DNA from 3 places in the Mycoplana sp. 10N416 genome. Region 1 is predicted to be linked to each of the others. Evidence: predicted binding sites of a transcription regulator. Region 1 holds the regulator's gene; each other region holds the start of a gene.
The links. Region 1 encodes LexA, which represses DNA repair genes until DNA is damaged. Its sites were predicted from a motif close to TGTTCNNNNTGTGTTCNG; they were not measured.
Positions count from the first base shown of each region.

Region 2: a site for LexA is predicted at 5,764-5,781, ahead of AC1DDS_RS14600 (ribonuclease T2 family protein). Genes of this name have one in related genera too.
Region 3: a site for LexA is predicted at 6,070-6,087, ahead of AC1DDS_RS05135 (helicase-related protein). Genes of this name have one in related genera too.

Region 1 covers NZ_JBFTIM010000010.1:121,374-132,077, reverse strand. The annotation lists gene AC1DDS_RS20280 (hypothetical protein) at 114-380, shown strand; gene AC1DDS_RS20275 (SDR family NAD(P)-dependent oxidoreductase) at 416-1,312, opposite strand; gene AC1DDS_RS20270 (hypothetical protein) at 1,309-2,091, opposite strand; gene AC1DDS_RS20265 (protein-S-isoprenylcysteine O-methyltransferase) at 2,102-2,695, opposite strand; gene AC1DDS_RS20260 (hypothetical protein) at 2,994-3,584, opposite strand; gene AC1DDS_RS20255 (ABC transporter) at 3,743-3,871, opposite strand; gene AC1DDS_RS20250 (L,D-transpeptidase) at 4,274-4,858, opposite strand; gene AC1DDS_RS20245 (SDR family NAD(P)-dependent oxidoreductase) at 5,060-5,818, shown strand; gene AC1DDS_RS20240 (AI-2E family transporter) at 5,945-6,982, shown strand; gene AC1DDS_RS20235 (YMGG-like glycine zipper-containing protein) at 7,256-7,513, shown strand; gene lexA (transcriptional repressor LexA) at 7,722-8,432, shown strand; gene AC1DDS_RS20225 (ComEC/Rec2 family competence protein) at 8,413-10,704, opposite strand, start outside.
Region 2 covers NZ_JBFTIM010000006.1:260,611-271,314, reverse strand. The annotation lists gene AC1DDS_RS14625 (protein tyrosine phosphatase family protein) at 40-378, shown strand; gene AC1DDS_RS14620 (thiamine pyrophosphate-binding protein) at 676-2,325, opposite strand; gene caiB (succinate--glutarate CoA-transferase) at 2,358-3,566, opposite strand; gene AC1DDS_RS14610 (DMT family transporter) at 3,699-4,652, opposite strand; gene AC1DDS_RS14605 (alpha/beta fold hydrolase) at 4,649-5,608, opposite strand; gene AC1DDS_RS14600 (ribonuclease T2 family protein) at 5,821-6,555, shown strand; gene ettA (energy-dependent translational throttle protein EttA) at 6,749-8,398, shown strand; gene AC1DDS_RS14590 (ArsR/SmtB family transcription factor) at 8,814-9,827, shown strand; gene metF (methylenetetrahydrofolate reductase [NAD(P)H]) at 9,829-10,704, shown strand, end outside.
Region 3 covers NZ_JBFTIM010000002.1:171,285-181,988, forward strand. The annotation lists gene AC1DDS_RS05110 (RNA polymerase factor sigma-32) at 1-371, opposite strand, end outside; gene AC1DDS_RS05115 (hypothetical protein) at 498-815, shown strand; gene AC1DDS_RS05120 (CarD family transcriptional regulator) at 840-1,409, opposite strand; gene fdxA (ferredoxin FdxA) at 1,786-2,124, opposite strand; gene AC1DDS_RS05130 (RNA-binding S4 domain-containing protein) at 2,352-2,771, opposite strand; gene AC1DDS_RS05135 (helicase-related protein) at 2,776-5,874, opposite strand; gene AC1DDS_RS05140 (class I SAM-dependent methyltransferase) at 6,289-6,936, opposite strand; gene AC1DDS_RS05145 (EVE domain-containing protein) at 6,944-7,375, opposite strand; gene AC1DDS_RS05150 (YciI-like protein) at 7,381-7,674, opposite strand; gene AC1DDS_RS05155 (NAD(P)H-dependent glycerol-3-phosphate dehydrogenase) at 7,690-8,682, opposite strand; gene tsaD (tRNA (adenosine(37)-N6)-threonylcarbamoyltransferase complex transferase subunit TsaD) at 8,679-9,773, opposite strand; gene hemC (hydroxymethylbilane synthase) at 9,847-10,704, shown strand, end outside.

The DNA of each region.
Region 1 (10,704 bases):
CCTGGCCGCGACAGCCACCGGATGGGTCAGATTACCGGTGACGGCGGCAAGGCCGGGGACGCCCGACAGCGGCGTCCGCCGTCCTCGATAGAGTATTGCGTACGAGGCACGTTATGGCGATGAACGAGAATGTGATTGGCTCCCCGCCCGGATCGGGTGGCAAACGCGGCAACAGGAACGGTCTTCACCCTCTCCACGAGGCAGCGCTTCGGATCGCCGACATTGGCCTCGCGCGCTCGCGCAACAGGACCAAGGACCTGGTCGGCATGCTGCTGGCCCATGGCGCGCGCGCCTGGCGCACCGGACAGCCACAGGCCGGAATTCACCTGCATGTGGGCCGTTCCGGCGGCTGCCATCCTGTCCGGATGCGCCTGCGTTGAATTAACCTGCGGCTATCGTCTCTGGATGAGGCGCTTTAGCGCTCGGGGGCGATCCGGCCGGAGCGGCTGCGCTGGCGAAGCCAGCCTTTGCCACAGCAGGCCTTGTACTTTACCCCCGATCCGCATGGGCATGGGTCGTTGCCGCGACGCTGCAGTCTGCCGATCAACGGCAGCAAGATCGCCGTCGGCAGAACCGATGCCAAGAAAGCCGTCAGCTTCGCGGATACACCCGGCACCACCAGCCGGCGGCCGGCCTTGAAGGCTCGCCAGGCGCTTTCGGCCACATCGACGGCGTCCGCTCTCGGCAGCACCTTGAACAACATTGCCCGGCCGGCCCCGGATCGATCGAGAAATTCTGTCTCCACCGGGCCGGGCGCCACGCAGGTCACGGTGACGCCGGTGTGGCGCAACTCTTCATGCAGGGCGTCGGAGAAAGAGCGCACGAAGCTCTTGCTGGCATAATAGAGCGCCATGTTGGGGCCGGGGGTAAAGCCGGCAATCGAACCGAGGTTGATAACCCCTCCACGCCGGCGCGCAAGCATGCCCGGCAGGAAACGAAGCGTCAGCTCGCTGAGTGCCCGTATGTTGAGATCGACGATCCCCAGTTGCTCGCCGATCGGCAGGATTGTCGCTGCGCCGCGCAGGCCATAGCCGGCGCTATTGACGAGAATATCGCACGACAGTCGGTTTTCGGTGAGGAACGCCTGCAGACGCAGCGACGCATCGGCCGAAAACAGATCAAGTTCAAGGGTGAAGGCCTCGCCGCCTGCCGCTTGCACTTCAGTTGCGGCCGCCAGCAAGCTCTCGTGCGAGCGAGCGACAAGCACCACGGGACCGCCCTCCCGCGCCGCGACGGTCGCGATCGCCTTTCCAATACCGCGGGAGCCCCCGACGACGACGACCGCCGGCCTCAACTGGGAATCGAGGCTCATCCGGCCGTCCTCGCCGCCTGGACAGGTCCCGCCCCGTCCTGGGCAAGGCCATTCACTTCCATGGCGATTTCTCCGTTCAATATCTCCTCGAAACGTTCCAGCGCCCGCGCGACATTCGCCCCGTCCATGACCCTGTGGTCGTAGAGGATGCGGACATTGACCGTGCCGTCTTCGGCAATCGGACCATAGTTGAGCAGGGTGGTCAGCGGCGTGAGCGGATTGAACGACTCCGCCCCGAGACCGGAATAGACGGAGAACTGGAACGTGCCGAAATGGCGGCCGCGCTGCCGGGCGATGTTCAGTCCCAGCCACATCAGCAGCCATCTGACCGGCCCCGGCAACCGGGCGAACTTCAGCGCGCGCCGGAATTCCTTGATCTCGAGGACCGGACGCGCGCGGGCTGCTGCGATCATCGCCTGGAGGTCGGGTATGGTGCGGCGCTCGGGAGCCTTGATGGTCGCCAAAAGGACGATTCGCTCCCCGTCATGTTCACGCTCATTCGCGACGGAGGCGACACTGACGGGATACTCGTAGAAATGCGGACGCGGGAGCTTGACATAGGCTCGGCGCAGTTCCGGCGTCTCCTGCGAAAGCAGCCCGTAACCCTTCAAAAACAGCACGGTCCATGACGGCCGCTCCGGCTGCGCCGCCCTGGCGCTAACAAGCGGGCCGAGGTTCATTTGCCGCTGCACCGTGACACGCGGAATGCCGATCGAGAACCGCATGAGGTCGCCGACGAGGCGTCGCGGTGCCGAAATCTTCAAAGCGCGGCCGCGCATCATGCCACCTCTAGTAGATGTAGGGGATAAGTCTCTTGGTCCGATCCATGTAATCGCGATAGCTGACCCCGAAACTGTCCAGCATCATACGCTCCTCCTTGTCGACCCTCAGGAAGAACAGGAACGCAAATCCGACAAAGCCGGCCAGTGCGACGATCCAATTCGGCAGCAGGAAAGCCTGGCCGAGCGCCATCAGCAGAAACGAGGTGTACATGGGGTGGCGAACCAGCGCGTATGGCCCGCCGCTGACCAGTTGATGCTTGTCGCGAATTTCCAGGGTGATCGACCAGTTCTTGCCGAGTTCCTTGTGGGTCCGGCGAAAAAGCCACATCGCGGAGAAGAACGAAACCGCCCCGACTGGAATGGCCCACATGTGGGCGGGATAGTCGGCCGCCTCAGGAAAGCCGGTGGCGACGTAGATGCCGGGTATGATAGCGAGCCCTAGCGTGGCCGCGACCAGCCCGAACATGTCGACGAACGAACGGCGGTTCGTGACGATCCGAACGCGCTTGGCGCGGCGCTCGAACGGGTAGCGGATAACGTACCAGGCAATAACGCCGAGCACCCATAGTGTTTGACCGATTGCGGCAGCAGATAAGTTCATTTAGATTCAGGGCCTGCTAAATTTCGCTCATACTGCACAGCGGATTTTGTCTCTGACAAGACGAAAAGTGAATAGTCCGCAACGATATACAGACGTGGCCGGATGAAGCCCGAGACGAAACGATCCCCCAGCAGGGCTCCCTTCCTCCCACTCCAACGGCAATCAGCGCGCAGAACCAGGTGCATCACTAGGCCCAGAGCGCGTCGCGGTCTTTGAGATAAGCATGCCGTGCCACAGGGCTTGGCATTTCACCGGTCTTTGTACGATGCCCGTTTCCCGTCGATCCCAGGCAACCGATTCAGCCAGTATTCATCTCGCGAAGCTCTGTGATGTACTGCTGCGGCCTGAGCCAGATTGGCGGGGTTTTGAAACCCATGGACTTTGCGATTTCCCCGGTCCAGGCGTTGCAGTTGTTGACGGTCGCCTGCCAGAACTTGGACTTAGCCTTCAATTGCCGAATGAATGCGACGGTCTTCTGGTACTCGGCCTCGGTCAACTTGACGCGCCAACTTGCAGAGCGATATTCCTCCTCGAGATCGCCATCACTCGCTCCGGTCTCAGCCGGCACCGGCAGGAAATGACCGAGAACGTAGGGGGCTGCATCCGTAGAAGCCGGCGCAAGGCCCGCGACTTCGGGATTGATCATCCTGCCGGACTTGTCGGCGCGCCCGAAGATCACATAGGTGTGCCCGTAACTCAGAGCATAGCGTGAGCGGAACTCGATAAAATAGAGCTTCTCGCTGCGCTGCGTTGCCCCCTCGGGTGCCCCGGTATAGCCGCGGTAATCCGAAACGTAACGGGGTTGCGGCGGCTTGTCCTCGGATTGGCAGGATGCAAGCACAAGCGCGAGGGCGGCTATAAGCAATGCATGGCTCTTTCCCAGCGTCATAGAACACGCTCCATTTACCGGTGCCACGGTCAAGGTAGCCTAAATTTGGCTGGAAAGCACCCTCGCCTGCCATCGGCAACAGCCGTTAGCGTTTTGCCGGAGAGAGCGCACAGAAAGGGGAAGTGCCGCCAGGCACTTCCCCGATCCAAGGCTGGTTGTCACTTATATACGGGTGCCGGCTGCTCGACCGGTGGCGGGGCTTTGCCCTTGCCTTTGCCGACTGTGCCGCAGGCACTGAGACTGACAACGGAAAGTACTGCTACTGTCACGATTAGAAGTCTGCTCATCAACATGTCCTTTCCTTGGAACGGAATAGGTTTTGGAAGGCAACGCTACTACTAATAACCTCAAAAGCAACAAAGGCATAGTGCGGAATGGACACAAAGTTAATCGCTGCAAAGAGCTGACAAGATCAGATTTATCAACGAATTGTTTCAAGCCGTGATCAATGACTAGCCTGCGCGCTCTTGCAGGGTGCGATTCCGCTTCCTGCGGCGGCTCTTTGCGAAAGGACCGTCGCTTCCGATTGTTCAGTAGACCGTGTCCCCCATCAACTAGGGGCCCGTAAGGGTTTGCATGACAGCGCCAAGTCGGAATAACCGTGGCGCAAAACTGGCGGAAGGCTTGGAATTTATAGCCTGGAACACAGGAAACACATGGAGCTTGGCCTATTCCTTCCGGATGTATTGTCAAATGACCTTCACTCGCGTTCCCACGGGCGCACGGCTGTAGAGATCGACGATATCCTCATTCGTCAGGCGCACGCATCCGTTCGAGACCGCATGTCCGATCGACCACGGCTCATTTGTTCCATGCAGCCGGTACATGGTGTCCTGTTTGCCCTGGTAGAGATAGAGCGCGGCCGCTCCAAGGGGATTGTGCGGTCCGCCTTCCACGCCGCCCGCATACTGCGCCAGCCGCGGTTTGCGCCGAATCATGTCGTCTGTCGGCCTCCAGGAGGGCCATTCCGCCTTGCGACCCACGGTCGCCTCCCCCCGGAACGTCAGCCCCTCTTCGCCGACGGCAACGCCGTAGCGGATCGCACGGCCACCGCCCTCGACGAGATAAAGGTACCGTTCGAAGGTATTGACGACAATTGTGCCAGGCGCCTCGTTTCCATCATACGCGACCTGACGACGACGGTATTGGGAGGCTACGCGATAGGTCGACATGGAGGGATATCCCGCCGACCCGAAGGTCGAACTGCATCCAGAAGCCAGCAAACCCAGCCCCAGGAACACGAATCCCCGACGTGTCATGAAGTTCCTGTCCATTTGCACCTGCTAGCGATCAGACGAACCCCTGCCTTTTTTAGGCATACCATTGCGGCGCGCTCCGGCCAAGTCTCTCCCTTTGATTGAAGCCGGAAGAAAAAATGTGCCGACTAACCATGTCGGTTCCGCTTCCGACGAATCCCCTTGCGTCGAAGGGCGGCCTCTGTTCGACTGGCCGTGGCAGTCAACAGGGATGAAATAATGGCGTTTGCCTTCGACGGAAAAGTCGCGATCGTGACGGGCGCTGGTTCGGGAATAGGCGCCGCGATATCGCGACGCCTAGCCGCCGAGGGCGCCGAGGTTGTCCTTGCCGATATCGACCATGACGCCGCAGAGGGCATTGCAGCCGAGATTCGTGGTGCGCACGGAGACAAGGCCCATGCGGTCGCGGTGGACGTCACTGACGCCGAAGCGGTCAGGAGGCTGGTCGAAACGACGGTGGAAAGATGCGGCGGCTTGCATCTGGCGGTTAACAATGCCGGCATCCACGGGCCGCGGCTCCCCAGCGGGGACTATCCCATCGACGGCTGGCAGAAGGTGATGGACGTCAACCTGAACGGTGTCTTCTACGGCATGAAGCATCAGATTTCCGCCATGATGGCATCCGGTGGCGGCGCGATCGTCAACGTCTCCTCCGTGCTCGGTTGCGTCGGGCTGCCGTTCACGGTGGCCTATACCGCGGCAAAGCACGGCGTAACGGGACTGACCAAGGTCGCGGCAATCGAGTATGCCAAGTTCGGTATCCGCATCAACGCCGTCGGTCCCGGCTGGATCGAAACCCCGCTCCTGACGGAGCATCCGCAACTGGCGAGCAGCCGTCGGATGGAATCGCTGCAGCCGATGGGGCGACGAGGGCGCCCGGAGGAAGTCGCCGCACTCGTCTGCTTCTTGCTTTCGGACGAGGCGAGCTTCATCACGGGCAGCTATCATCTCGTGGACGGTGCCTATAGCGCACACTAGCGTGTCCGACGGCTGACCTGGCAGATCGAAGGGGTACTGAACGAGGTCTTGCGGTCCGCATCGGACCCCGCGTAAAGTCTTGCCGACCAAGATCGGGAACTGTGGATGGTCAAAGAACAAGGACAAATGACCGGACTGATAACCGCCGGCATACTCGTTCTTGCGCTGCTGCACGCCGCACAATCGGTCTTCGTTCCGTTCGCGTTTTCCATTCTGGTCATCGCGTTGATATGGCCGGTCCAGGCCGCCCTCCAGAAGGTGATGCCGCGGCTGCTTGCGCTGCTCATAGCGCTGACCGTGACGATCATCGCGGTGGTCTCCGTGGGGTCGTCGATTGCCTGGGGGCTGGGTGTCCTCGGGCATTGGCTGTTCCTCAACGCCGGCCGTTTTCAGACGATCTACCTCGATTGGGCCCAATGGCTGGAAGAGCATGGTGTGGCGATCGCCGGCCCGTTGGCAGAGCGGTTCAACGTCGGCACGCTCGTCGGATTGCTGCAAGGGGTCGCCGGACGCATGAACAGTTTCGCCGGTTTCACGCTGGTGATCTTCATATCCGTCATGCTCGGCCTTCTGGAAGTGGAGGACGTCAAGCGACGCCTGCTGTTGCCGAGCGTCCAACCGCACGGTGCGCGGATTCTGGCGGCGAACAGAAGGATCGGTGCCAAGCTTCGACGCTTCATGGCCGTGCGTACGTTTGCCAGTATCCTGACGGGGTTGGTCGTTTGGATATTCGCCCGGTTCGTTGGTCTTGAGTTGGCTGCGGCCTGGGGAGCGATTGCGTTCGCCCTCAATTACATTCCTTTCCTCGGGCCATTCGTGGCGACGGTCTTCCCCACCTTGTTTGCGATTGCCCAGTTCGATTCGTGGCAATCCGCAGTGTTCGTCTTCGTCGGACTGAACCTTATCCAATTTGTCATCGGCAGCTACCTGGAGCCACGGCTGACCGGTGCTTCGCTCGCGATTTCACCGTTCGCCGTGATTTTCTCCGTGTTCTTTTGGAGTTTCATGTGGGGCCTTCCGGGTGCCTTCATTGGCGTTCCCATCCTGATTTGCCTCATCGAATACGCAGCACAGGTGCCGGCGACCCGCTGGATCGCCGTGCTCCTGTCCAGTACCGTGAATGATGACGCTGTTGCCGCTTTGGACCGCCGCGACAGGACTTGAGCTGCCTGACCGGAATGGCCGCGGATACTAGCTCACCGCGGGAACTGTAACGCCGATCAACAATCGTGGTGTCAGCACAAAATCGGAAAAGCGGGCTTTTTTGCCCCGTACTTGCCGGCCGCCGATTGAGAAGAGACAGAACCAATAACCTGCCTGGGCCGCCGCGCCACGAGCGGTTGTACCTGGCCGAAAAACCGGATTACACTTGACCGTTCGTTCGGATGGACAAGATTACGAGAGGCAAGAGAATCAACGAGAGAGGAAGGAATGGACATGACCAAGATTTCCCTAGTGCTCGTTCTGGCCGGGCTCGCAGCCGTCGGCTGCACGCCAACCGAGAGGGGCGCCGGCATCGGCGCAGCCACCGGCGCCGTGATCGGCGGCGCCATCACCAATGACGTCCGCGGCGCCGCCGTCGGAGCCGCCATCGGCGGTGTTTCCGGCGCGGTCATCGGCCATGTGGCCGGACAGCCTGGTCGTTGCTACTACCGCGATCGCTACGGCCGCCGCTACGTCGCCGCGTGCCCATAACAGCCTCACCGGCCGTGTCGCAGTTGAACAGGGAAAGACCTTGTCCCTCATAAGGTCTTTCCCGGACAATGGAATTTCCCGCCGGTATCACAGCTTAGAATTTCAAACGAGCGACTGCACCTTTGATTGAAATTTGCCCCCTTGCGGAACACATATGGAACAGATAGTGTCTGTTCTGGATTTGTTTCACGATTCTGGGTGACGAGCCATGCTGACCCGCAAACAACAGGAACTGCTCCTGTTCATCCACGAGCGGATGAAGGAGACCGGCATTCCGCCGTCATTCGACGAGATGAAGGATGCGCTCGATCTCGCCTCGAAATCGGGCATTCACCGGTTGATCACCGCCCTCGAGGAGCGCGGCTTTATCCGCCGGCTGCCAAATCGGGCGCGCGCACTCGAGGTGATAAAGCTGCCCGAGGCCTATTCTCCGAGCCTGAAGGCGCGGCGTGGCTTTTCCCCGTCCGTCATCGAAGGAAGCCTTGGCAAGCCGGCGACGGCGCCCTCCCCGGCCAAGCCCGCGGCCGCGGACGGGTCGGCTTCGGTTCCGGTCATGGGGCGCATCGCCGCCGGCGTGCCGATCTCGGCAATCCAGAACAACACCCATGACATCGCGGTTCCCATGGAGATGCTCGGCGCTGGCGAGCATTATGCGCTTGAAGTCAAGGGCGACTCGATGATCGAGGCCGGGATCCTCGACGGAGATACCGTCATCATCCGCAACACCAACTCCGCCAACCCGGGAGAGATCGTCGTGGCTCTCGTCGACGACGAGGAGGCGACGCTGAAGCGTTTCCGCCGCAAGGGCGCCTCCATTGCTTTGGAAGCCGCCAATCCTGCCTACGAGACCCGCATCTTCGGCCCCGACCGGGTGAAGATTCAAGGCAAGCTCGTCGGCCTCATTCGCCGGTATCACTGACTGCGTCTTCTAAGTCGAGATATGTGTTCGTCCGCCAGTCGTACAGACGGTGCCGGCTCCAGGGGCGATGAAGCGTCGTGACAGCATTGCGGACGCTGTAACTTGCGCGGCCGGTCGGATCGACCGGCTGCGGCGTTATTTCAAGGGCGCCGGTGCGGCGCAGGCTGCGCGCCGAAACGAGTCGAGCGCCCGAACGGCAGGTTTCCATTCGAAGGTATCGTGGCACGACCACGAGATCGGCACTGTCGCAGGCAGTTCCGAGAAAGGCCGGGTCCTCGACCGCGAGGACACGCCAACCGGCCGGCGCAACACCGGCGCACCACGCCTTGCGGCGGCAAACGAATCGCTTGTCGTTGGCGGCTGTGGCGAACGCCGCACGCATGTCAGCGCGCGCACGCGCCATCGCAGCAGCGTCAAGCACCACTTCCCGTTCCGTACTTCGGCGCTGTCGTGCACCCGAGCTCGCTTCCGGTGCTGCTTGGCCGACCAAGTTCTCCGAGCGACCGATGCCCGCGCCACCTCCGCCCGCGGGCTCCCGTTGCGCGGCATCTTCATCGGTCAGGAACAATGGCGAACGATGGCTTTCGATGCGAAGGGCGCGACGCCATTGATCGTAGATGAAATCGGGCGGCTTCGACCGATTCGTGGCGGCCTCTCCCGGCGTGACGAGCGCCACCAGCCGACCGTCCTCCGATACGAGAAGCTCGGGCGGCGCATCCGAAGGACGGACGGCCACAACGGCCACGCCGAAGACGAGTGGTAAAAGGCCGATGAGCGCGAGACGGGTGCGAAGCAGACAGAGGAACCCGCCACCTGCTGCAATGAGCGCGAATGCCAGCGGGGGCAATCTGCCGGTGACTACCTCTCCGCCCCAGCCGGAAACCCAATTGGCCATGGCGATGATCCAGTCGACGCCCCGTCCCATGATCGCGAGCGGAATGCCGTCCAGCCCGAGCGGCATGAGCAGCATGGCGATGACGGCCGTCGGCATGACGATGAACGAAGTGATCGGCATCGCAAGAAGGTTTCCGGCAAGGCCATAGGCCGGGATGCGATGGAAGTGTCCGATGGAATAGACGAGCGTTGCGACCCCGCCGATCAGGGACGACAGCAGAATCCCACCGGCAAACGCAGATGCAACCGAAAGCATCCGTGATCGATCGCCGATCCACCTGTGGCGCCGCGCGGACCAGTCGCGCCAGGCAGCATAGCCCGCAACCAGACCGAGGGTTGCCGCATAGGACATCTGGAAGCCGGGACCGGTGACCGCGGAAGGCGTCACCGCCAGAATGATCAGTGCCGACAGCGCGACATTGCGCAGGCTGATGGCGGTGCGGTCGAACAGGACAGCGAACAGCATGACGACGATCATCAGCCACGAGCGGACCGCCGAAACCGCCCCGCCGGAGATCAGGATGTAAAGGGTGACCGTGATCAACCCGCCGATGGCTGCGATTTTCTTGATCGGGAACTGTTCGGCTGCGCCCGGAACCAGCGCCAGCAGCAGTCGGGCGCCGACCAGAAAAGTGCCCGCCGCAAGCACCATGTTGAGCCCTGAAATCGCCAGAACGTGCGCGAGGCCCGATTGGCGCAAGGCCTCCACCGTTTTCGGGCTGATGCCGCGCTGTTCGGCCGTGATCAAGGCGGCAGAAATTGCGCCTGCATCGCCGCCGATGCGGCCACGAATGTGTTGCGTGATAGCACTCCGCCATTCGGCCACCACTCGGCTTGCTGCACCGTATGCGGTTTCACTTCGCGCCGGCGGGTTCAACTCCGTCGCCGCCGGTTTGCCGTAAAAGTATCCGATAGCCCCGGTTCCGGCGAAATAGGCGTCGAAAGCAAAGTCGTTGAGACCCGGCAACGCCGGTCCCGACGGCGGATTCAGCCGCGCGCGTCCGACGATCCCGCTGCCGATCGGCAGCGGCGTATGGGGACTGCGCGCAAGGAGACTGACGTGGTCGGGCGGACGCCGCAATGTCGGGCCGTCGGTCGTCAGCAGCGCCACCCGGTACCGCAGGCGGCCGCGGTCATCGGCTTCGCGAGACAGCACCCTCCCCGTAATCGTCGTCGTCACCGGCTGATCCAGCATGACGGTGGAAAGCCGCCAGCTTTCGACCGCGGAGAGCGCGATTCCGAGAAGCAGCAGGAATGCCGCGCGCGTGACAAAGGACAGGAGAGTCTGGCGATGCCGCAGGACCACCGCGATCAGCCCGAATCCAAGCAGTACGATCAGCAGCGGCACCAGCGGCGGATCGCGGGCGAGCGCGTACCA
Region 2 (10,704 bases), on a different contig from region 1:
TAAATCGAAGGCCACACGTTTTCACGAAGGGCACGCATCATGGATATCCGCGCGATCAACGACGAATACTCGGTTTCCGGCCAGATCACCGTCGAGGATCTGGACGAGGTCAAGGCGCTGGGCTTCAAGTCGATCGTCTGCCATCGGCCGGACCATGAGGCGCCCGACCAGCCGGAGTTCGCGACCATCGCGGCACGGGCAAAGGAACTGGGCATCGACATGGCCCATGTGCCGGTGGGATCGATGGGGGTGACGGCCGACGCCGTGCGCGACATGGTCGATGCGTTGGACGAACTTCCGCGGCCGATGCTCGGCTATTGCCGCTCCGGCGCCCGCTCGACGAACATCTACGCCCAGACGCAGCATATCCGCGGCTGAGGTCGGCAAGACACGAACGGATAACACCGCGCTTGCCGAGATGGTCGCGCGGCGTTCAAATTGGCTGACATCCCCACTTCGCCCTTTTGCTAGGGCAGCGGGCCGTCATGCCGGATTTGATCCGGCAGCCAGCGCGCTCAAGTCTTTCAGCGAAAAGGACACTCTCGCGCCGCAGACGCGGCGCGGCTAGATCCCGGATCAGGTCCGGGGTGACGAAGCGTGGAGCCTCGCGAATAGGCAGTAGTCTGAATGCCGCACGTCCGATCTCAAGGACGTGCGGCATTGTTTTTTAAGCGCTTAACGACCATCCCTGATCTGCGAGAGCGTGCGTGCCGGGGTGATCGCTTCTGGATCGAGCTTGACCTCGATGATCGACGGCTTGCCGCTCGACCGCGCCCGCAGGAAGGCGGCAGCGAACTCCTCGGTCCTGGTGACCGTTTCACCATGGCCGCCAAAGGATATGGCGTATGCCGCAAAATCCGGATTGGTCAGGTCGGTGGCGCTGACGCGGCCCGGGTAGTCCCGTTCCTGGTGCATACGAATCGTGCCGTAGATGCCGTTGTTGACGACGACGGTGATGATCGGAAGACGATAACGCACGGCTGTCGCGAATTCCTGCCCGTGCATGAGGAAGCAGCCGTCACCGGCAAAGCAGATGACCTCCCGCTGCGGGAACAGTTGCTTGGCAGCCACCGCCGCCGGCAGGCCGTAGCCCATCGAGCCCGAGGTCGGCGCCGCTTGCGTGGCAAAGCGCCGGAAGCGGTGGAACCGGTGCACCCAGGTGGCGTAGTTGCCGGCACCGTTGGTGAAGATCGCATCCGCCGGCACGTTCTCCTCGAGCCAGGTCATGATCGGCCCCATCTGCACGTCACCGGGGCCGGAGGCCGGCGGTGTCGACCAGGCGAGATAGGACGCGTGCATCGCCTTCGTCCGCTCCGCCCAGCGCGGCGGGGAGGCGGGGGCGAGATCGGCGAGGCTGGCGACGAAGTCCGAAGCGCTGGCGCAGATCGCAAGCTCCGGCCGGTAGACGCGGCCGAGTTCGGAGGCATCGGGATGGACATGCACCAGCGTCTGCTTCGGGTAGGGGCTGTCGAGCAGCGTGTAGCCCGAGGACGGCATCTCCGAATAGCGGCCACCGAGCATGAGGACGAGGTCCGCCTCGCGGATCTCCTTGCCGAGCGCCGGGTTGACGCCGATGCCGGAGTCGCCCGCATAGTTCGGGTGCAGGTGGTCGAACAGCATCTGCCGACGGAACGAGCAGGCGACCGGCAGCGCCCAGCGCTCGGCAAAGGCGGCGATGCCGGCGACGCTCTCCTCGTTCCAGCGCGTGCCGCCGAGGACGACGACCGGCCGCTCGGCCTTTTCCAGCAGCGACTGCAACTGGGCGATCTGCTTCGGGCCGGGATGGGCCTCGACCGGCGTGTAGGGGATTGCAACCGGCGCCTCGACCGTCTCGGTCAGGATATCCTCCGGCAGCGCCAGCACCACGGGCCCCGGCCGTCCCGAGGTCGCGACCGCGAAGGCGCGGGTGACGAATTCAGGGATGCGCTTCGGATCGTCGATTTCGGCTACCCACTTGGCAACCTCGGTGAAGGCGCGGCGGTATTCGATCTCCTGGAAGGCCTCGCGCTCGCGGGCCTCGCGCTGGACCTGGCCGATGAAGAGGATCATCGGGATCGAATCCTGCCTGGCGATATGGAGGCCGGCAGAGGCGTTGGTGGCGCCGGGGCCGCGCGTGACCATGCAGATGCCAGGCTCGCCGGTCAGCCGACCCCAGCAGTCGGCCATCATGGCCGCGCCGCCTTCCTGGCGGCAGACGAGCACGTCGATGTCGGTGTCATGCAGGGCATCGAGTACCGCGAGGTAGCTTTCGCCGGGCACGCAGGAGATGCGGCGGACGCCGTTGGCGACGAGGGCATCGACGATCAGTTGTCCACCGGTTCTCATGGTTTTTCCCTGTGTGCTCATTGCGGTGTTTGTCATGCGGATTTCCTCCCGGCTTCCAGTTTCTGGAGTTCGGCCAAAATCTCGTCGGTGTGTTCGCCGAGCCGCGGGCTCGGGTGTTCATAGGCAAGCGGCGTTTCGGAAAAGACGATCGGCGTGCGCACGCTCGGGATGCGGTTGCCGTCGCGATCTGGCAGGTCCAGTCGCATTCCACGCGCCTTGATCTGCGGGTCGTCGAAGGTTTCCGCGATCGAGTTGATCGGGCCGGCCGGTACGCCGTTCTCTTCGCAGGCGGCCAGAAGGTCGGACTTCATCCATTTGCGGCTGCGCTCGAGGATCAGCGGACGAAGTTCCCCGCGGAACTTGACCCGCGACTTGTTGGTGGCGAAGCGCTCGTCGGAGGCGAGATCGGCCATGCCGAGCAACGCGCAGAACCGCTGGAACTGGCCGTCGTTGCCGATCGCGAGGATCATGTGGCCATCCGCGGTTTCGATCACCTCGTAAGGGGTGATGTTCGGATGGGCGTTGCCGAGGCGGGTGGGAGCGGTGCCGGAAACCAGATAGTTCATGTTCTGGTTCGCCATGACGGCCGACTGCACGTCGAGCAGCGCCATGTCGATCTGCTGGCCCTTGCCCGTCTTCATCACATGGATAAGCGCGGCCTGGATGGCCGTTACCGCGTAGATGCCTGTGAAAATATCGGCAATCGCTACGCCCGCCTTCATCGGTTCGCCATCCGGCGCGCCGGTCACCGACATGAAGCCGGACATGCCCTGGACGATGTAGTCGTAGCCGGCACGGGCGGCATAGGGGCCGTCCTGGCCGAAGCCGGTGATGGAGCAATAGACGAGTTTCGGATTTTCCGGTGCGAGGCTCTTGTAGTCGAGGCCATATTTCTCAAGCCCGCCGACCTTGAAGTTCTCGATCACGACATCGGCTGTGCGCACCAGCCGGTGGACGATTTCCTGGCCTTCTTTCGTCCGGAAGTCGACGGTGATCGAGCGCTTGTTGCGGTTGGTGGAGTGGTAGTAGGCGGCGGACAGGTTCTCGCCGTCCTTGCCGGTCACGAAGGGAGGCCCCCAGGCGCGGGTGTCGTCGCCGCCTTCGGGATTCTCGACCTTGATCACGTCCGCGCCGAGGTCGGCGAGCATCTGTCCGGCCCAGGGACCGGCGAGCACGCGCGCGAGCTCGATGACCCGGATTCCGGCAAGCGGCAAGTTCTTGTTGTCCATCGTTTCCTCCATGCCGACACCGTTCGTCGTCAACGGCAATCTATCCTCGGCAATGGGTGCTGGATAACAAAAAGGCGCATCGCGAGATAGCATCAACCGGGCATGGGTTGATGCGCGTCCGGACTTAATCGGGTTGCGCTCGGCTCAGACGAGCGGCGGCATCGCGGGAATGGTCGGACGCTTTCGCAACTGGTGCTCGCGCCAGATCACGTAGAGGCCGGAGCCGATGATGATGGAGATGCCACCCCATTTCAGCGGATCGGGCAGGTGACCGAACACCCACCAACCGAGAATGGTGGCGGAGACGATCTCCAGATATTGCAGCGGCGCCAGCACCGAGGCCGGGGCGCTGCGATAGGCATAGGCGCCGAAAATGCCGGAGATGGTGGCGGCAATGCCGGCGCAGATGATGAACAGCGTGGAAATGCCGTGCGGCATGACCGGAGTGAACGCCGTCCAGTCAAAATGGTTGCCGACCAGAAGTGCGATCCCGGCAAAAGCTGCGCCCCAGAGGCCGGTATGCAACTGCATCGACCAGGGGTCCTCGCTCTGCGCTGCCAGCCGTGTGATCAGATAGAACACGGCAAGGCCGAACGCGGACACGACCGGCAGCAATGCAAACAGTCCGACCTCCTGCATGCTTGGCTGGATCACGAGCAGGGCGCCGAGGAAGCCCACTGCACAGGCGGTATAACGCCGCCAGCCGATCGTTTCCTTCAGGAAGATCGCCCCGAGGATCGTCAGGATGATCGGCTCGACGAAGAAAATCGCGAGTGCGTCTGCAATCTCCATCACGGCAAGAGCCATGACGAAACTAATCATCACGGTCGCAGCCATTAGGCCGCGGAGCGCATGCAGGGCCGACTTCTTCCAGGTCAGGTCGAGCAGGGTGCCGCGCCAGAGAACGACCGGGAGAAGCGTCGCCGCCTGGAACATAAAGCGACAAAGAGTGATGACGGCCGCCGGAACCTCTGCCACTGCGAGTTTGGAGAAGAGATCGATGACCGGCGCTATAAGGACCGAAATGACCATCAGGACGAGCCCCAGCCGCACCTCCTGATGGAGCGTGGAGGGAGATGTCGATGCATGTGCGGTCATTTGGATCCACCGGTTCGGCGTTCAGTCAGCGCAATCCTTTGGCACCAGTTGCAGAAATCCGCAATCGGCATTTCTCGCAGGTCCTGCCGTTCCAGCAGCGTTTCGTGGCGCAATCCGCGATGGACGAGGCAGGTCACGTCGGAAAGCCCCGCCGTCTTCAGCCGGTCCCCGAGCCAGGTGACGGCGCGGCCGAAATCGGTCGCCGGGTCTTCGTCGCCACCCACGAGATGGATCGGCAATCCGGTCCGTAGGCGTGCGATTGCGTTCGCCTTCGCGGCGGCAAACGTCATGGCGAATACGTCGAGCCAGAGCGACACGCTGGCGTCGAAACCGCAGAGCGGGTCGGCAATGTACCGGTCGACTTCCGCTGCATCGTGCGAGAGCCAGTCGAAGTCGGTTCGCCGGTGCGAGACTTTTTTCGCCCAGGCCGCGAAGGTGAGTTTCGGCAAGATCTCGCTCGGCACGTCCGATCCCTTCAGCATCCGCTCGGCCAGCAGAGCGGCTTGCGCAGCGCGACCGGCGAAGCCCGGGTTCAGATTGGAATTCCAGACCGCGAGTCCGTCGATCTTTTGCGGATGCGTTTCTGCAAACAGCAGCGCGAGAAGTCCCCCCATCGAATGTCCGAACAGGATGATCGGCAATCCCGGATGGGCGGCGACGGCCAACTCGCGTATCGCGGCCATGTCTTCGAGCGCCAAATGTAGTCCGTGTCGATGGGCGAAGCGGCCGATCGGCGCGTCCGGCGCGGTTGTATCACCGTGCCCGCGATGGTCATGGGCATAGACGTGGAAGCCCTCCACCGCCAAACGCTCTGCGAAGGCCTTGTAGCGGCGCGAATGCTCGGCAAGCCCATGGCTGATCAGGACCACGCCCTCGGCGCGACCGCGCGATGGTTCGTGGCGGTAGGCGAGCCTTGCGCCCGTCGGACTTTGCAGATGCCGCGTTGTGCAGACCATGTTGCTCCGGGATGTCATGACGAGACTGGTAGTGGCAGCATGAAATTGATTTTCCATCCAAATGCAAATTGCGCTTCGTGCGGGTGCAGGGCGCACCCACAGCTGTCTGCGTCGTCAAAATTTTAAGTTGCAATTTTCCCGCGAATGTTGATTAATGTTTATGGTTTGTTCTTGTTTGGGGAGGTGTCATGACAAGGCCCGGATCCACATGCATGCAAATGACTGCAATGTTCCTCTTTCTGGCGCTGGCGGCACCTGCGGCCGCGATGACACTGCAGGGCGGCCCCGAGGGCGGTGGTGGAAAGTCCAAGACCGCTCATGTGCTGGCACTGACCTGGCAGCCGGGTTTCTGCCTGACGAAGCCGAAGGCTCCGGAATGCGCCGGGCCTCTGAAGGGCGCCGAGGAGGCGACACGCCTGTCGCTGCACGGGTTGTGGCGGGTCAGGAAGAGCTACTGCGGTATCGATGCCGAGCTGAAAAAGCTCCACCGCTCCAGCAAATGGACGGATCTGCCCAAATTGGCACTTTCAGAGACTACGGCGATGCGCCTTGCCGCGGCCATGCCCGGTGTCGCCTCCGGGCTCGACCGCCATCAGTGGATGATGAACGGCACCTGCCATGCGACGACGGCGGAGGATTACTATGCGCGATCCCTGGAGTTGCTGGACACCGTCAACGGCTCCGCAGTGGGCGTGTTTTTCCAAACGAAGGCGGGGAAGGCGGTGACGATCGCCGAGCTCGCTGCCGCCTTTGATGCCGCATTCGGCGCCGGAACGGGCGAGCGGGTGCAACTGCGCTGCCGTACGGTCGGCGACGAGAAGATCGTTACCGGGCTGACCATTGGGCTGAATTCGGACGAGGGGGAACTCGCCGGGCTCATTCGGGGCGCTTCGGCCACCAAGTCCAGATGCGCCGGCGGACTGCTGGTTCGCGCGGGCGGTGACTGATCAGTTGAGCCGGGCGATGCGGGTGCTGCGCCCGGGCATGTCTGCTTCCTACGCGATAGGGTGACCGTTGCTGCCCGGTCTCTTGGGCTGCAACGAGACAATTCCCGCTGTCTTGGTGGCGCTGCATTGCCGCTGCCGGGGAATTCGCCTACATAGCGGGCAAATTTTTCTTTGAATGCGGAGCAGGCGCGCAATGGCACGACAGTTCATCTATCACATGGCAGGGCTCAACAAGGCCTATGGCAACAAGAAGGTTCTGGAGAATATTCACCTTTCCTTCTACCCGGACGCGAAGATCGGTATTCTCGGCCCGAACGGCGCGGGTAAGTCGACTGTGCTGCGGATCATGGCCGGTCTCGACACGGAATTTACCGGCGAAGCCTGGGTGGCGGAGGGCGCGACCGTCGGCTACCTGCCGCAGGAGCCGCAGCTGGATCCGGCGAAGAACGTGCTGGAGAACGTGATGGAGGGTGTCGCCGGCAAGAAGGCGATCCTCGACCGCTACAACGAGCTGATGATGAACTATTCGGACGAGACGGCCGAAGAGGGCGCCAAGCTCCAGGACATCATCGACAGCCAGAACCTCTGGGATCTCGAAAGCCAGGTCGAGATGGCCATGGACGCGTTGCGCTGCCCGCCGGGCGATGCGGACGTCGCCAATCTGTCCGGCGGTGAGAAGCGCCGCGTCGCGCTCTGCAAGCTGCTGCTGTCGCAGCCTGACCTGCTGCTGCTCGACGAGCCGACCAACCATCTCGACGCCGAGACGATCGCCTGGCTGGAAAAGCACCTGCGCGAGTATCCGGGCGCCGTGCTGATGATCACCCACGACCGCTACTTCCTCGACAATGTCACCGGCTGGATCCTCGAGCTCGACCGCGGCCGCGGCATCCCCTACGAGGGCAACTATTCGGCCTACCTCCAGGCCAAGGCCAAGCGCATGCAGCAGGAGGGTCGTGAGGAGGCGACGCGCCAGAAGGCGATCTCCCGCGAACAGGAGTGGATCGCTTCCAGCCCCAAGGCCCGACAGGCGAAGTCGAAGGCCCGTATTCGCGCCTACGACGAACTGGTCAGGGCGGCGGAGGATCGTCGTCCCGGCGACGCGCAGATCGTGATCCCGGTCGGTGAGCGTCTCGGCAACGTCGTGATCGAGGCCGAGAACCTGACCAAGTCCTATGGCGACCGCGTGCTGATCGAGAATCTCACCTTCAAGCTGCCGCCCGGCGGCATCGTCGGTGTCATCGGTCCGAACGGCGCCGGCAAGACGACGCTGTTCCGGATGATTACCGGCCAAGAGCAGCCCGATAGCGGCGAGATCCGCGTCGGTGACACGGTCGACCTCGGCTACGTCGACCAGAGCCGTGATGCGCTCGCTGGCGACAAGACTGTCTGGGAAGAAATCTCCGGCGGCAACGACATCATCAAGCTTGGCAAGCACGAGGTGAATTCGCGCGCCTATTGCGGCGCCTTCAACTTCAAGGGCGGCGACCAGCAGCAGAAGGTCGGCACGCTCTCGGGCGGCCAGCGCAACCGCGTCCACCTCGCCAAGATGCTGAAGGCCGGCGGCAACGTCATCCTGCTCGACGAGCCGACCAACGACCTCGACACCGAAACGCTGGCGGCTCTTGAGGACGCACTCGAAAACTTCGCCGGTTGCGCGGTCATCATCAGCCACGACCGCATGTTCCTCGACCGGCTTGCGACGCACATCCTCGCCTTTGAGGGCGACAGCCATGTGGAATGGTTCGAGGGCAACTTCGAGGACTACGAGCAGGACAAGATCCGCCGCCTCGGCCCGGATTCGGTCAACCCGAAGCGCGTCACCTACAAGCGCCTGACCCGCTGAGAATCAAAGGGCAGGCGACACGGTCCGTCGAGCGGCCGCTTGCTCTGTGGGGATCTCCACCAAGCCGCCACGCTGGACACAGCGTGGCGGCTTGTCATTATGGCTTGTCATTACGGGTGCGGTTCGATCGCGCCGCCTCGACGGTGCACTCCGGCAACTCGCCGACTGCAAGTGTGGCGCCGAGCGGACGTGGCGACGCATTCGGGCGGCCTCCCTTCGGAGATTGCGCGCCCGGCACGCAAGCAGTCTGTTTGTCGTGATCTGGTCGATCTGCGGATGCACACGGCCCGGATCCCACGTGTCCGGCTGCATCGCCTTACTTCCAGCTTCGAAGCGAGCCCGGAGATTGCGGCTTGCATTTGCGCAACTCATGACATAAACATATCTTTATGTCTTGATTGGATTGAGGGCGGGAATGGTGAAGCTCGGCTTGGACGACGCTGTAGAGGTTTTGAAGACGGCGGGCGAGTCGACCCGCCTGCGCCTCTTGGCCCTTCTCTCCCGCGGCGATCTGACGGTCACCGATCTCACCGATATCCTCGGCCAGTCGCAGCCGCGTATCTCGCGGCACCTGAAGCTTCTCGCCGAGGCGGCGCTGATCGAACGATACCAGGAGGGCGCCTGGGCCTATTTCCGGCTCAGGCACGATGGTGCCGCCGTCTCGCTGGCGCGCCTGCTGCTCGACCGGATCGACGGGAGCGACCCGGTCCTGTCCAGGGATGCGGAACGGCTTGCGGTGCTGAAGAAGGCGCGCGCAGAAAAGGCGCAAGCCTATTTCAGCCGGAACGCCGCCGAATGGGACGAACTGCGTCGCCTTCATGTGAGCGATGCGGAGGTCGAGGCAGCGCTCCTCGGACTGATCGGCGAGCAGCCGGTCGATGCGTTTCTCGACCTTGGCACCGGCACCGGCCGTATCCTGCAGTTGTTCGAGGGGCTTTATCGGCGCGGCGTCGGCGTCGATGCCAGCCGCGACATGCTCGCGGTCGCCCGCGCCAATCTGGACCGCGCCGGCATCACCAAGGCCTCGATCCGGCACGGCGACATCTTCAATCTGCCTTTGGAGCGCGACGAGTTCGACGTGGTGACCATTCATCAGGTCCTTCACTTTCTCGACGAACCGGACGCGGCCATCGCCGAAGCTGCACGCATGCTCCGGCCGGGCGGACGGCTGGTGATCATCGATCTTGCGCCGCACGAAATAGAGCATTTGCGGGACGAGCACGCCCATCTGCGACTGGGGTTTTCCCACCAGATCGTCGAGGAGTGGCTGGAGCAGGCGGGCCTGGCACTCGAAAAGACGATCGATCTCACCCCCGCCGAGGGCGGTCCGCAAGCGCTGACGGTCACGATATGGCTGGCGCGCGACCAGCGACCGGCAGAGGGTGCCGATGGCGTCGAACCGCTGATCGCCATTGGCGGGAGGAATTGACATGACGATTGGCCAAGCCGCGCGCCAACGCCACGCCCCCACGCTGTCCTTCGAGTTTTTTCCGCCCAGGACCGAAGAGGCCGAACGCCAGATCTGGGAGACGATCGACGCTTTGACCGCTTATGCACCGAGTTTCGTCTCGGTCACCTACGGGGCCGGCGGATCCACGCGCGCGCCGACGCTCGCCACCGTGGCGCGCATCATCAGCGACACGCCGCTTTCGGCGGCGGCGCACCTGACCTGCGTCGGCGCGACGAAGGAGGAGGTGCATGCCGTCATTGACGAGTTCCAGGCGGTTGGCGTCCGCCATTTCGTGGCCTTGCGCGGCGACCCGGCCAGCGGCATCGGTGCCGCCTACCAGCCCCATCCGGGAGGCTATGCCAACGCCGCCGAACTGGCCGCTGGACTGCGCGCGATCGGCGATTTCGAGGTGTCGGTCTCTGCCTATCCGGAAAAACACCCCGAAAGCTTCGACGTGGCGGCGGATATCGATATGCTGAAGCGCAAGGTCGATGCGGGTGCGACCCGGGCATTGACGCAGTTCTTCTTCGACAACATCCACTATGAGCGCTACCTCGAGCGGGTCCGTGCTGCCGGGATTCGCATCCCGATCGTGCCGGGTATCCTGCCCGTCCATAATCTGGCCCAGGTGCAGAAGTTTGCGGGGCTATGCGGCGCGACGGTTCCGCAATGGCTTGCCGATCGCCTCGGGCCGCTGGACGGCCAGCCCGAAGAGCGTGCCAGGGTTGCTGCGGACCTGGCGGCCCGTCAGGTCGAGGGGCTGATCGCGCTCGGCGTCGACGAATTCCATTTCTATACGATGAACCGGTCGACGCTCGTGTCGTCGGTGCTTGACCAGGTCGGGTTCGAACGGCGG
Region 3 (10,704 bases), on a different contig from region 1:
TGTGCCGAACTGGTGCCGCCGCGGACAATCGACCAATTGCGCAGCACATAATCCTGGATAGAGGCGCGAATCCACCAGGTGGCGTAGGTGGAGAAACGAACTTCACGTTCGGGCTCAAAGCGTGCAGCGGCCTCCAGCAGTCCGATATAGCCTTCCTGCAGCAGATCGTTGAACGGCAGGCCGAAATTACGAAAGCGCGAAGCAAGCGCGATCACCAACCGCATGTGGGCCATGGCGATGCGGTTGCGTGCTTCCTGATCATGGTTGTTGCGCCAGGCAAATGCCAACGCCTGCTCTTCATGCCGCTCGAGATAGGGCGCGGACATGGCGATCTTGATCATGCGACGGTCTGCTGCGGTATCGGTAGCCATTGGCATCTCCCTGAGCCGGGATGGAAAGGATCCATGGCCAACATCGCCATGGTATTCACCTGACAACGCATCTGCGAGCACTTCGGTTTCAGCCAGTTGATGATCCGGCTGCGAAGGCTAAAGCCTATGGATGGCGACCCTGCCAAACCGGCCGCCAATACGATCATGCTATACTTCTCATCGTCGGGGGGCGAGTGGCTATTTTTGGCATTGGTCAGGAAGCGGCGCCGGAACGCGCCCACCGCCATGGATAACCAATTGGGTCTTGCCGCTCTTCTGTTTCAGATCGAGGTTGTCAGAGATTCCGCCGCCGGGCTCGGCACGACTATCTGCATCAATCTGCCGGTGCGGAGCGCGCGTGCAGGACCCTGCCCGCCATTGCATCGAGTTCTGCACGGCAAGGGGCAAATGAAAAAACCCGGCTGGAAGAGCCAGCCGGGTTGAAAGTTCCGAAGGATAGAGGACGTATCAGGCGGCTTCGTCCTGTGCGTCGTCTTCCTCGATGACCTTTCCACGCTTCGGCCCCTTGTTGAGGTTGGCCTCCACCAGACGGACCGCTTCGGTCTCGGACATCTTGTTGACGGCAGCGATCTCGCGAGCCATCCGGTCGAGGGCGGCCTCGTATAGCTGGCGCTCGGAATAGGACTGCTCCGGCTGGTTTTCGGCGCGATAGAGATCGCGAACCACTTCGGCAATCGAGATCAGGTCGCCGGAATTGATCTTGGCATCGTACTCCTGCGCCCGGCGCGACCACATGGTGCGCTTGACGCGGGCCTTACCCTGGACAACCTTCAACGCGCGCTCGACGAAATCGGTTTCCGACAGCTTGCGCATGCCGATGGACACGGCCTTGGCGACCGGAACCTTCAGGCGCATCTTGTCTTTCTCGAAGTCGATGACAAAAAGCTCAAGCTTCATGCCGGCGACTTCCTGCTCCTCGATCGCGACGATCTGGCCGACACCATGGGCCGGATAGACGATCGATTCACCGGTCTTGAAGCCCTGGCGCGTGGAAGATTTCTTCTGCTGGGTCGTCATTCTATTCAAATACTCCCTGTTACGTCCCGGCGCAGGCCGGGGCCGGGTCAAGAGGCCCGGGAAAGACGGAGACACCGTCGGGGTGACACCATTCCTGGTCCGTCCAACAAGGCACAAACGGATGCGGCTGCGCGTTCACAAGAGAGCAACGTGACGTTGCTTATGGGAGGTGAGCGGCGCCGGGAGATCGTTTGCTCGTGGTGGTGCTTGGGCACACCAAGTGCCTCGCTTGGATCAGTATTGCGACCCTACCACAAAAAAGTGCCTAAATCAATAATTTGCTTCGCATGGGTCATCAAGCCTGCCCTATCCAACTTGCGGACGGACATGCTCGGTTTTCCCCAATTGTAACCGCGCCGCTCGAGGCGCGGGCCGGTCAGTCGCCCTGACCGGGCTCGGCGGTGAAGTACTTCTCGTACTTTCCTTCTTCGCCGTCATAGGCCTTTGCATCCGGCATCGGCTCTTTCTTGACCGTGATGTTCGGCCAGACCTGCGCGAATTCGGCATTCACCTTCAGCCACTTGTCGAGCCCCGGCTCGGTGTCGGGCTTGATCGCCTCGGCCGGGCATTCGGGCTCGCAGACGCCGCAGTCGATGCATTCGTCCGGATGGATCACCAGAAAGTTCTCGCCCTCGTAGAAGCAATCGACGGGGCAGACTTCCACGCAATCCGTATATTTGCAGCGAATGCAATTGTCGGTCACGACATACGTCATGATGAACTCCAGCGAATTTCCTTGTCGGCGGCCGAGCGGCCTGACACCGCCATATCAACCGGCGAAACGGACACGATCCGGGCACCTGAGGATATCCGATGCCGCCTCCGTCTTCGGCTTGGAGGTAAAGGCTTTGACCCCGGTTTGCAAGGAAAAACCATGCGCAAGATCGAGCGGACGAAGGACGAATTTTCTATGCACACCAACAATTTCGCTGGGATTAGGGACTAATCTTCCGCTTCATCGAAGCGACTGTGCAGCGCATCAGTTTCGCGGCGCTCGCGTTTTGTCGGACGCCCTGCGCCGCGCTCGCGCGCCGCCTGCTCGAACAGGCTGCGCTCTGCCCTCGGCGGAGGCGGCGGTGTCAGATCCTCGTAGAGCGTACGGGCCTCCTCGAAAGGCCCGCGGCGGGTGCCCGGCAGGAGCACCTTCACCACAAGATCATGGCGCTCCAGCGACAGCACGACCGTGTCGCCGGGTTTCAGGTTGAATGACGGCTGGCGTATCGGCTGGCCGTTGACGGAGACATCGCCCTGCTCCACCGACTTCGCCGCGAGCGAGCGGGACTTGCGAAGCCGAGCGAAGAACAGCCATTTGTCGATGCGCTGGCGCGTCGAATCCGATGGCTGTTCCCGCTTGTCAGCCATGTCCCTACTTCTTCATCTGCTCCTTGAGCGCGGCGAGCTTGGCAAAGGGCGAATCCGGATCGACCGGCTTCTCCTTGCGCGGCGGGCGCGCCTCGAACTTGGCCGGCTTGCCGGAGCGGTCGTCGCGCTGCGGACGGTCGTTTCGGTCATTTCGATCCGGGCGGCCACCCTGCGGCTTTCCGTCGCGGCCCTTGGCAAACTCCGGACGACCGCCCTGCGGCCGGCCATCGCGTCGATCACCGTCACGCCGATCGCCTTCACGCCGTCCGCCGGCCTTCTGGCCGCGATCACCGCGCCGGTCACCCTGGCCGCGCTGGCCATGACGCTGGTTGTCGTTGCGGCCACCGGGCCGCCACAACAGGACCGGCCGTGCTTCCGCCGGAACCGCATCTTCCGTCGTCTCGGCAACGACACCCTCGCTGCCAGCCGCTTCCGCGGTCGGTTCGGCAGAGGCCGTTTCGGCGGGCGGCTCGGCAGAGGCCGCTTCGGCGGCTGGCTCTTCGCCTTCGCCGGCAGTCGCTGGCGCAGATTCGGCCGGCGCCTCCGCATCAGCATCGTCGTCAACCGCTACCTCGACGGTGTCAGCAGCAACACCCGCAGCTTCCGCCGTCTCGCCGGTCGCCGGGACAGCGGTCTTTGCGTCTTCCGTGGCCAGGAAAGCGGCGGCCTCCTCGGCCTTCACGCTGTCGGCGCGATAGCCAAGGCCCTTCAGGATTTCTTCCATGTCGTCGGGCGTTGCGCCGAGGATCGAGAGCATGGAGGTCGTCGCGGTGAACCGGCGGCCATCATAGGCGCCTTCCGGACGTGGCGTCGTGCCGGGCTTCCACTGAAGCAGCGGCCGGATGAGATCCGCCAGGCGCTCGAGGATGTCGATGCGCACCGCGCGCTTGCCGAGGAACCGGAAGCCGGCGAGCTTGTAGAAGGTGCGCTCGAAGCTCTGATCGGCGACGACCGAGGTGCGGCCGGCGGCCAGCGCCGGGATCAACTCGCCGTAGCCCGGCTTGTCGAGTCCATCATTCTTCAGCGCCCAGAGCAGCGTGATGAGTTCCGCCGGGGCCGGCTTGAGCAGCGCCGGCATGAAGATGTGGTAGGCGCCAAAACGGATGCCGTGCTTGCGGATCGAGGCGCGCGCCTCCTGATCGAGCGACTTGACGTCATCGGCAACGTCGCGGCGGAACATCACGCCGAGGTTTTCGACGAGCTGGAACGCCAGACCCTTGGCAAGCCCCTGCAGATCTTCGGCGCGTGACAGATCGTCGAGCGGCTTCAGGACGGTGGCGATGTGGTGGTTGACGAAGCGCTCGATGCGAGCGGCGACATGGTCACGCGCGCTGCCGGTCAATTGCTCGTCGGCGAGCAGGATGACGCGTGGCCGCATGACATGATCACTGGCCGCGAGGCGGGCGACGGGTTCGCCGAGCCAGCGCACCGTTCCGTCGGAGCCGACGGCGAGGTCGCTGTTGCCGGCGGCATGAAGCCGGGCCGCACGCGCCTCGAACTCGAGCGCCAACGCCTTCTGGGCTGCACCCTGCACGGCCTTCGCGTCCGGCCCCTCCGTGCCCGAAGCGAGCGTAAACCGGAATCCGGCCAACTGCCCTACATGATGTCCCTCGACGAAGACATCGCCATTTACACTGATTTCGGCTTCCAGCATCGCATTCTCTCTCAGGCGCTTCATGAGCACAGATGTCCTGCGATCAACAAAGCGTTTCGTCAACCTTTCATGTAACGCGTCGGACAATCGGTCCTCGATTTCCCGCGTCTTTTCCTGCCAGTGTGTCGGATCGGCCAGCCAATTCGGGCGATTCGACACATAGGTCCAAGTCCTTATCTGGGCAATTCGTGCCGAAAGCGTGTCAATCTCGCCATCGGTACGATCCGCTCGCCTCACCTGTTCGGCAAGAAAGTCCTCGTTCACCGTACCCCGCCGAACCAGATCGGCATAGAGGGTAGAGATGAGATCGGCGTGCTGCGCCGGCGTTATGCGCCGATAGTCCGGCAGTGCGCAGGCTTCCCAGAGCTTTTCCACCCGCTCGGCCGTCGTCGCCATGTCCCTGATGTCAGGATAGCGCGACAGATGCTCGAGCGCCTGCTGGTCGACGGCCGGCAGGGCACGAACCAGGCCGGAAACCGAAGGCGGCGCATCGAGGCTCGCCTTCAGGCTCGCGAGCGAGGCGAAATCCTGCCTCTTGGAGCGCCACTGCAGGACCTTAACCGGCTCGAACGCATGCGCCTCGATTCGCTCGACCAGTTCCGGGTCGAAGGGATCGACCCTTCCGGTTACGCCGAAGGTTCCGTCTCGAACATGACGGCCGGCACGTCCGGCGACCTGACCGATCTCGCCCGGATTGAGATTGCGGAACTGGTAGCCGTCGAATTTCCGATCCTGCGCGAAGGCGACATGGTCGACGTCGAGATTGAGGCCCATGCCGATCGCGTCGGTGGCGACGAGATACTCGACGTCGCCTTCCTGGTAGAGACCCACCTGGGCGTTGCGCGTGCGTGGCGACAGCGCACCCAGCACGACGGCCGCACCGCCGCGCTGGCGGCGGATCAGTTCGGCGATGGCATAGACCTCGTCGGCGGAGAACGCGACGATCGCCGTCCGCTGCGGCAGGCGCGTGATCTTCTTCGAGCCGGCGTAGAAGAGCTGCGACAGGCGCGGGCGCTCGACCACGGTGATGCCGGGAAGCAGATGCTCGAGAATCGGCTTCATGGTCGCCGCGCCCAGGAGCAGTGTCTCGTCACGGCCACGCAGGTGCAGGATTCGGTCGGTGAAGATGTGGCCGCGCTCAAGGTCGCCGGCAAGCTGGACCTCGTCGATCGCCACGAAGGACGCCCGCGTCTCGCGCGGCATGGCCTCGACCGTGCAGACCGAATAGCGCGCCATGTGCGGCGTGATCTTCTCTTCCCCGGTGATCAGCGCGACGTTGTGGTGGCCGACCTTTTCGACCATCCGCGTATAGACCTCCCGCGCCAGCAGCCTGAGCGGCAGGCCGATCACACCCGTCTCGTGCGCCACCATGCGTTCGATTGCGTAATGGGTCTTGCCGGTATTGGTCGGCCCGAGCACCGCGGTGACACCGCGGCCGCTCAATATCATCGGTGCAGCAGACAAGGCATGCCTCGGAAAGTATCGATCGTCCGGCGCCGGTTGCGGCCCGCGCGCCGGCAACACAAATGCCCATCGCAATGCGCAATAGCAAGAGTGCTGTGCAATCTGGCGGCGTTTCTCCCGTACTGAAATGGGTTTCAGGATCTCGCAAAGCCCGATCTATCAGCCCTTTGGCGGCAGAATCAGAACACCCTGCGAACGAATCGGAGACGAAACGAAGACTCCATTCGATTCAGGTTTTGTTCCCTACAAAATATTGACCTTCATGCGACTTCGCACACCACATGCTGAATCTTCCTCGCTACCGGGCCGAGTCAACCGCGATGAGACGCAACCTGGCCCGAAAAGCCTGTAAAGCCCTTTTTCTGGCATGCGCCAAAGATTCTTCGTCAGACGCCAGATCTAGGGCAGGAAACGCCAAACCGTCGTCCGCTTCACTTCGCTATCCTCCAGTGCGCGGGTGACGGGAACCTCGTAGGTCGCGAGCGGCGCCATCCGCTCGCGAGGGCAATAGGATCGGCCAGGATCGCCGACGAGAACCGCAGCCCCCCGCGCGGCCAGCTGCGAGAACCAGGGGATCAGCGCCTCCGCGAAGGTCTTGTCGTAGAAAACGTCGCCGGCCAGCACCACGTCCCAGCCCATATCGTCCCCAACAACGTCGCCGCCGCTATAGGCCAGGTCGATGCCGTTGTGCGTGGCATTCAGCCGGATCGCCGTCCCGCTCCAGGGATCGATGTCGGCGGCCCGCACCTGCGCCGCGCCGGCCAGTTTGGCGGCGAGCGCGACAAGCCCGGAGCCGCTGGCGAAATCGAGCACGTTACGGCCACGGACGATCTCGGGATGATCGAGCACGTAGCGGCTAAGTCCCTGGCCGCCTGCCCAGGCGAACGCCCAGAACGGCGGCGGCAGACCGATCTCCTCCAGCTCCTCCTCCGTCTTCAGCCAAAGATCGTGCGCTTCCGACGCCAGCCGGAGCCGGATTTCCGGCACGTGCGGCGGCGCAAGCACCGAAGTGTTTTCGAGGATGAAGCGTTCGGGATCGGTCTTCACGGCCCGATCAGCGCGGCGGGTTGTCGAGCCCACCCATGCGGCAGACCTCGATCCACTCGTCTTCGGTCACGGGCTGGACGGAAAGGCGCATCGAGGTGACGAGCGACATGTTTTCCAGCTTCGGGTTCGCCTTGACGTCCTTCAGCGAAACCGGGCGGGGCATATCGCAAACGGCGCGGATGTCGACGCAATCCCAGCGCGGATCATCGCCAGCCGTCGAATCCGGGTGCGACAGCGCACAGACCTCCGTGATGCCGACGATCTCCAGCCCCTCGTTGGAGTGGTAGAAGAAGCCCTTGTCGCCGATCTTCATCGCCCGCATGTTGTTGCGCGCCAGGTAGTTTCGCACCCCGTTCCACTCGGTGCCCTGCTCGCCCGCGTCCTTCTGCATGGCCCAGGACCACTTGAAGGGCTCGGACTTGTAAAGCCAGAAAGCCATGCCCCTTATGCCTCCGGATTGTTGAAGACCCAATTCCAGGCCTTCACCTCGACATTGGCGAACAGCCCGGCCTTGGCATAGGGATCCGCCTCGGCGAGCGCCCGTGCCGCTTCGATCGTCTCCGCCTTGACGACGACGAGGCTGCCCGTCGGCTTGCCGTCATCCCCGAGGAAGGGACCGGCAAAGGCCAGCTTGCCCTCTTCATTCAGCTTGTTGAGATAGGCCAGGTGCTCGGGACGGGTATCAAGCCGCACCTGCAGGGCGCCAAGCTTGTCCGTGCACAAAAAGGCAAAATGCATATCGTCTCCTTCCGCTCAAAATTCCTGGGTGATGGGGCGGGTCATCAAGGCGCTGATGGCTGTTGCCAGATCCAGCTTGCCATCGACGATCGCCGCGACCGCATCGGTGATCGGCATGTCGACGCCCCGCTCGGCCGCAACCTTCGATGCGACGCTCGCTGCAAAGGCCCCTTCGACAAGCTCCCCCGCCCAACCACCAGCATTGCCCTGTTTTCCGAGCGCAATGCCGAAGCGGAGGTTTCGCGACTGATGGCTGGTGCCGGTCAGCACCAGATCGCCGAGGCCCGATAGGCCACTCACCGTCGACGCGTCGCCACCATGCGCCGCCACGAAACGCGACATTTCCGCAAGTCCGCGCGAAATCAGCGCTGCGCGCGCCGAATCTCCGAGCCCTGCACCCTCCACGACGCCACAGGCGATCGCCAGCACGTTTTTCAGCGCCCCACCGAGTTGCACGCCGATGCGATCCGCTGATGGATAGAGGCGAAACGTCGGGCCGGACAGGGCGTGTGCGAGATCTGCCGCCTGCTCCAGCGTCTGCGCCGCGATGACCATCGCCGTCGGCAGGCCGCGGGCGATGTCGGCGGCAAAGCCGGGGCCTGAGAGCACTCCGATGTGCTGGTGTGGAAGTTCCTCTTCCAGCACGTCGGTCAACAACCGGCCGCTCGCCTTCTCCATGCCCTTGGCGCAGACGATGACCGAGGCTCCATCCATCAGATGGGGCGCGAGTTCCCGGGCGGCCTCGCGTTGTGACTGCGACGGCATCGCAAACAGCACGACCGGCGCGTGCTTAAGGACCTCGTGATCCGAGGTCACCTCGAGCGCGGCCGAAAGATCAATATCCGGCAGAACCGCATCATTGCGACGGTGGGACGCGATCTCGCGCACGGTCTCGTCGCGCCGGGCGAGCAGCGTGACCCGGCTTTCGCCGGTTTCGGCGACGACCGTTGCCAGCGCCGTACCGAAAGCACCGGCCCCGACAACGACGACATGCGGACGTGAGCTCATGCCTTGGCCCCCCGCTTACCCGATCCAAGCACTGCGGCGGCGGCCGTATCCAGCGGCCAGCGCGACCGCGGCGCCACCGAAAGCTCATCCGGCGAAAGGCCAGCCGCCATGCGCTCCAGTCCGGCCCAGGCGATCATCGCCGCATTGTCGGTACAGAGCGCCAGGGGCGGCGCCACGAAGCGGAAATGGTTGCGATCACAGAGATCCTGGAGCGTCGCGCGCAGCACCTTGTTCGCCGCCACCCCGCCCGCGACGACAAGCGCGGGAGCCGCCACTGTCGAAAACTCCTGTCGAAACCGCTCGAGACCGCGGCCGATGCGGTCCTTCAACGTGCGCGCGACCGCCTTCTGGAACGAGGCGCAGATGTCGGCAATATCCTGATCGCTCACCGGCTCGATCGATTGGGCCGCTTGGCGGACCGCCGTCTTGAGACCGGAGAAGGAGAAATCCAGCCGCTTCTCGCCGACAAGCGGACGCGGGAAAGAGAAGCGGTCCGGGTTGCCCGTTTCAGCCGCTTTTTCCACCGCGGGACCGCCGGGATAGGGGAGCCCAAGGAGCTTCGCGGTCTTGTCGAAGGCTTCGCCCAGCGCATCATCGATCGTCGTGCCCCAGCGCTCGTAGTCGCCGACGCCGCGCACCAGCACGAGTTGGGTGTGGCCGCCGGAAACGAGCAGCATCAGGTAGGGAAACGAAAGCCCATCGGTCAGCCGCGCGGTCAGAGCGTGCCCCTCCAGATGGTTCACGGCATAGAGCGGCTTGCCCTTGGCACGCGCGATCGCCTTACCGGTCATCAGGCCGACGATCAGGCCACCGATCAGGCCGGGGCCGCTGGTTGCAGCGATTGCATCCACCTCGTCCAGCGTCTTTCCGGCCCTCGCCAGCGCCTGGCCGATCAACGCATCCAACGCCTCGACATGCGCGCGCGCGGCAATTTCCGGCACGACTCCGCCGTATGCGCTATGCTCGTCGAGCTGACTGAGCACGACATCGCCCAGTATCTCACCGTGCCCAGCCGGATCGCGTACGACGATTGCCGCGGCGGTCTCGTCGCAACTCGTTTCGATGCCAAGGATGGTCAGGTGGGACGACATGAAGCACGCTGTTTGATTGCGGTTGCGGCAAAAGCCGGATACGAGGACCTCCGGTAACAATGGATCAAGGCGGATGCAAACAAAACCTTTAAGGATCGGGACGCGCGGCAGCCCGCTGGCGCTGGCACAGGCACACGAGACACGCGATCGACTGATGGCGGCCCACGGCCTTCCTGAAGAGATGTTCGAGATCGTCGTGCTCTCGACGCAAGGTGACCGCATCACCGACCGCCCCCTCTCCGACATCGGCGGCAAGGGTCTCTTCACCGAAGAGATCGAGGCACAGCTCTATTCGGGCGATCTGGACTTCGCCGTGCACTCGTCGAAGGACATGCCGACACGCCTGCCGGACGGTCTGGAGCTCGCCGCTTTTCTCCCCCGCGAGGACCCGCGCGACGCCGTCGTCGGACGGACGGCCCCGTCGCTGATGGAACTGCCGCATGGGGCAATCGTGGGCTCCGCCTCGCTGCGCCGACAGGCCCAGATCCGCAAGCTGCGTCCCGACATCAACGTCATCACGTTTCGCGGGCAGGTGGACACGCGCCTGCGCAAGCTCGCCGAAGGCCAGGCCGACGCCACGATGCTCGCCTATGCCGGCTTGAAGCGGATTTCCAAGGAACATGTGGCGACCCAGGTCCTTGATCTGGAGGTGTTCATGCCGGCACCGGCACAGGGCGCGATCTGTGTCGAGGCGCGCATCGGCGACCGCCGCATCGGCGAACTGCTGGCGGCTATCGACCACCAGGCCACCCATGAGGCGGTTACCTGCGAGCGCAGCTTCCTGGCCGTGCTCGACGGCTCATGCCGGACGCCGATCGCCGGCTATGCCGTCTCGGAAGCGGGCCGCATCCGCTTTCGCGGGATGATCCTGACCCCCGATGGCTCGCGGTTCTACGAAAGCGAGATCGAAGGGCCGGCAACGGACGCAGCG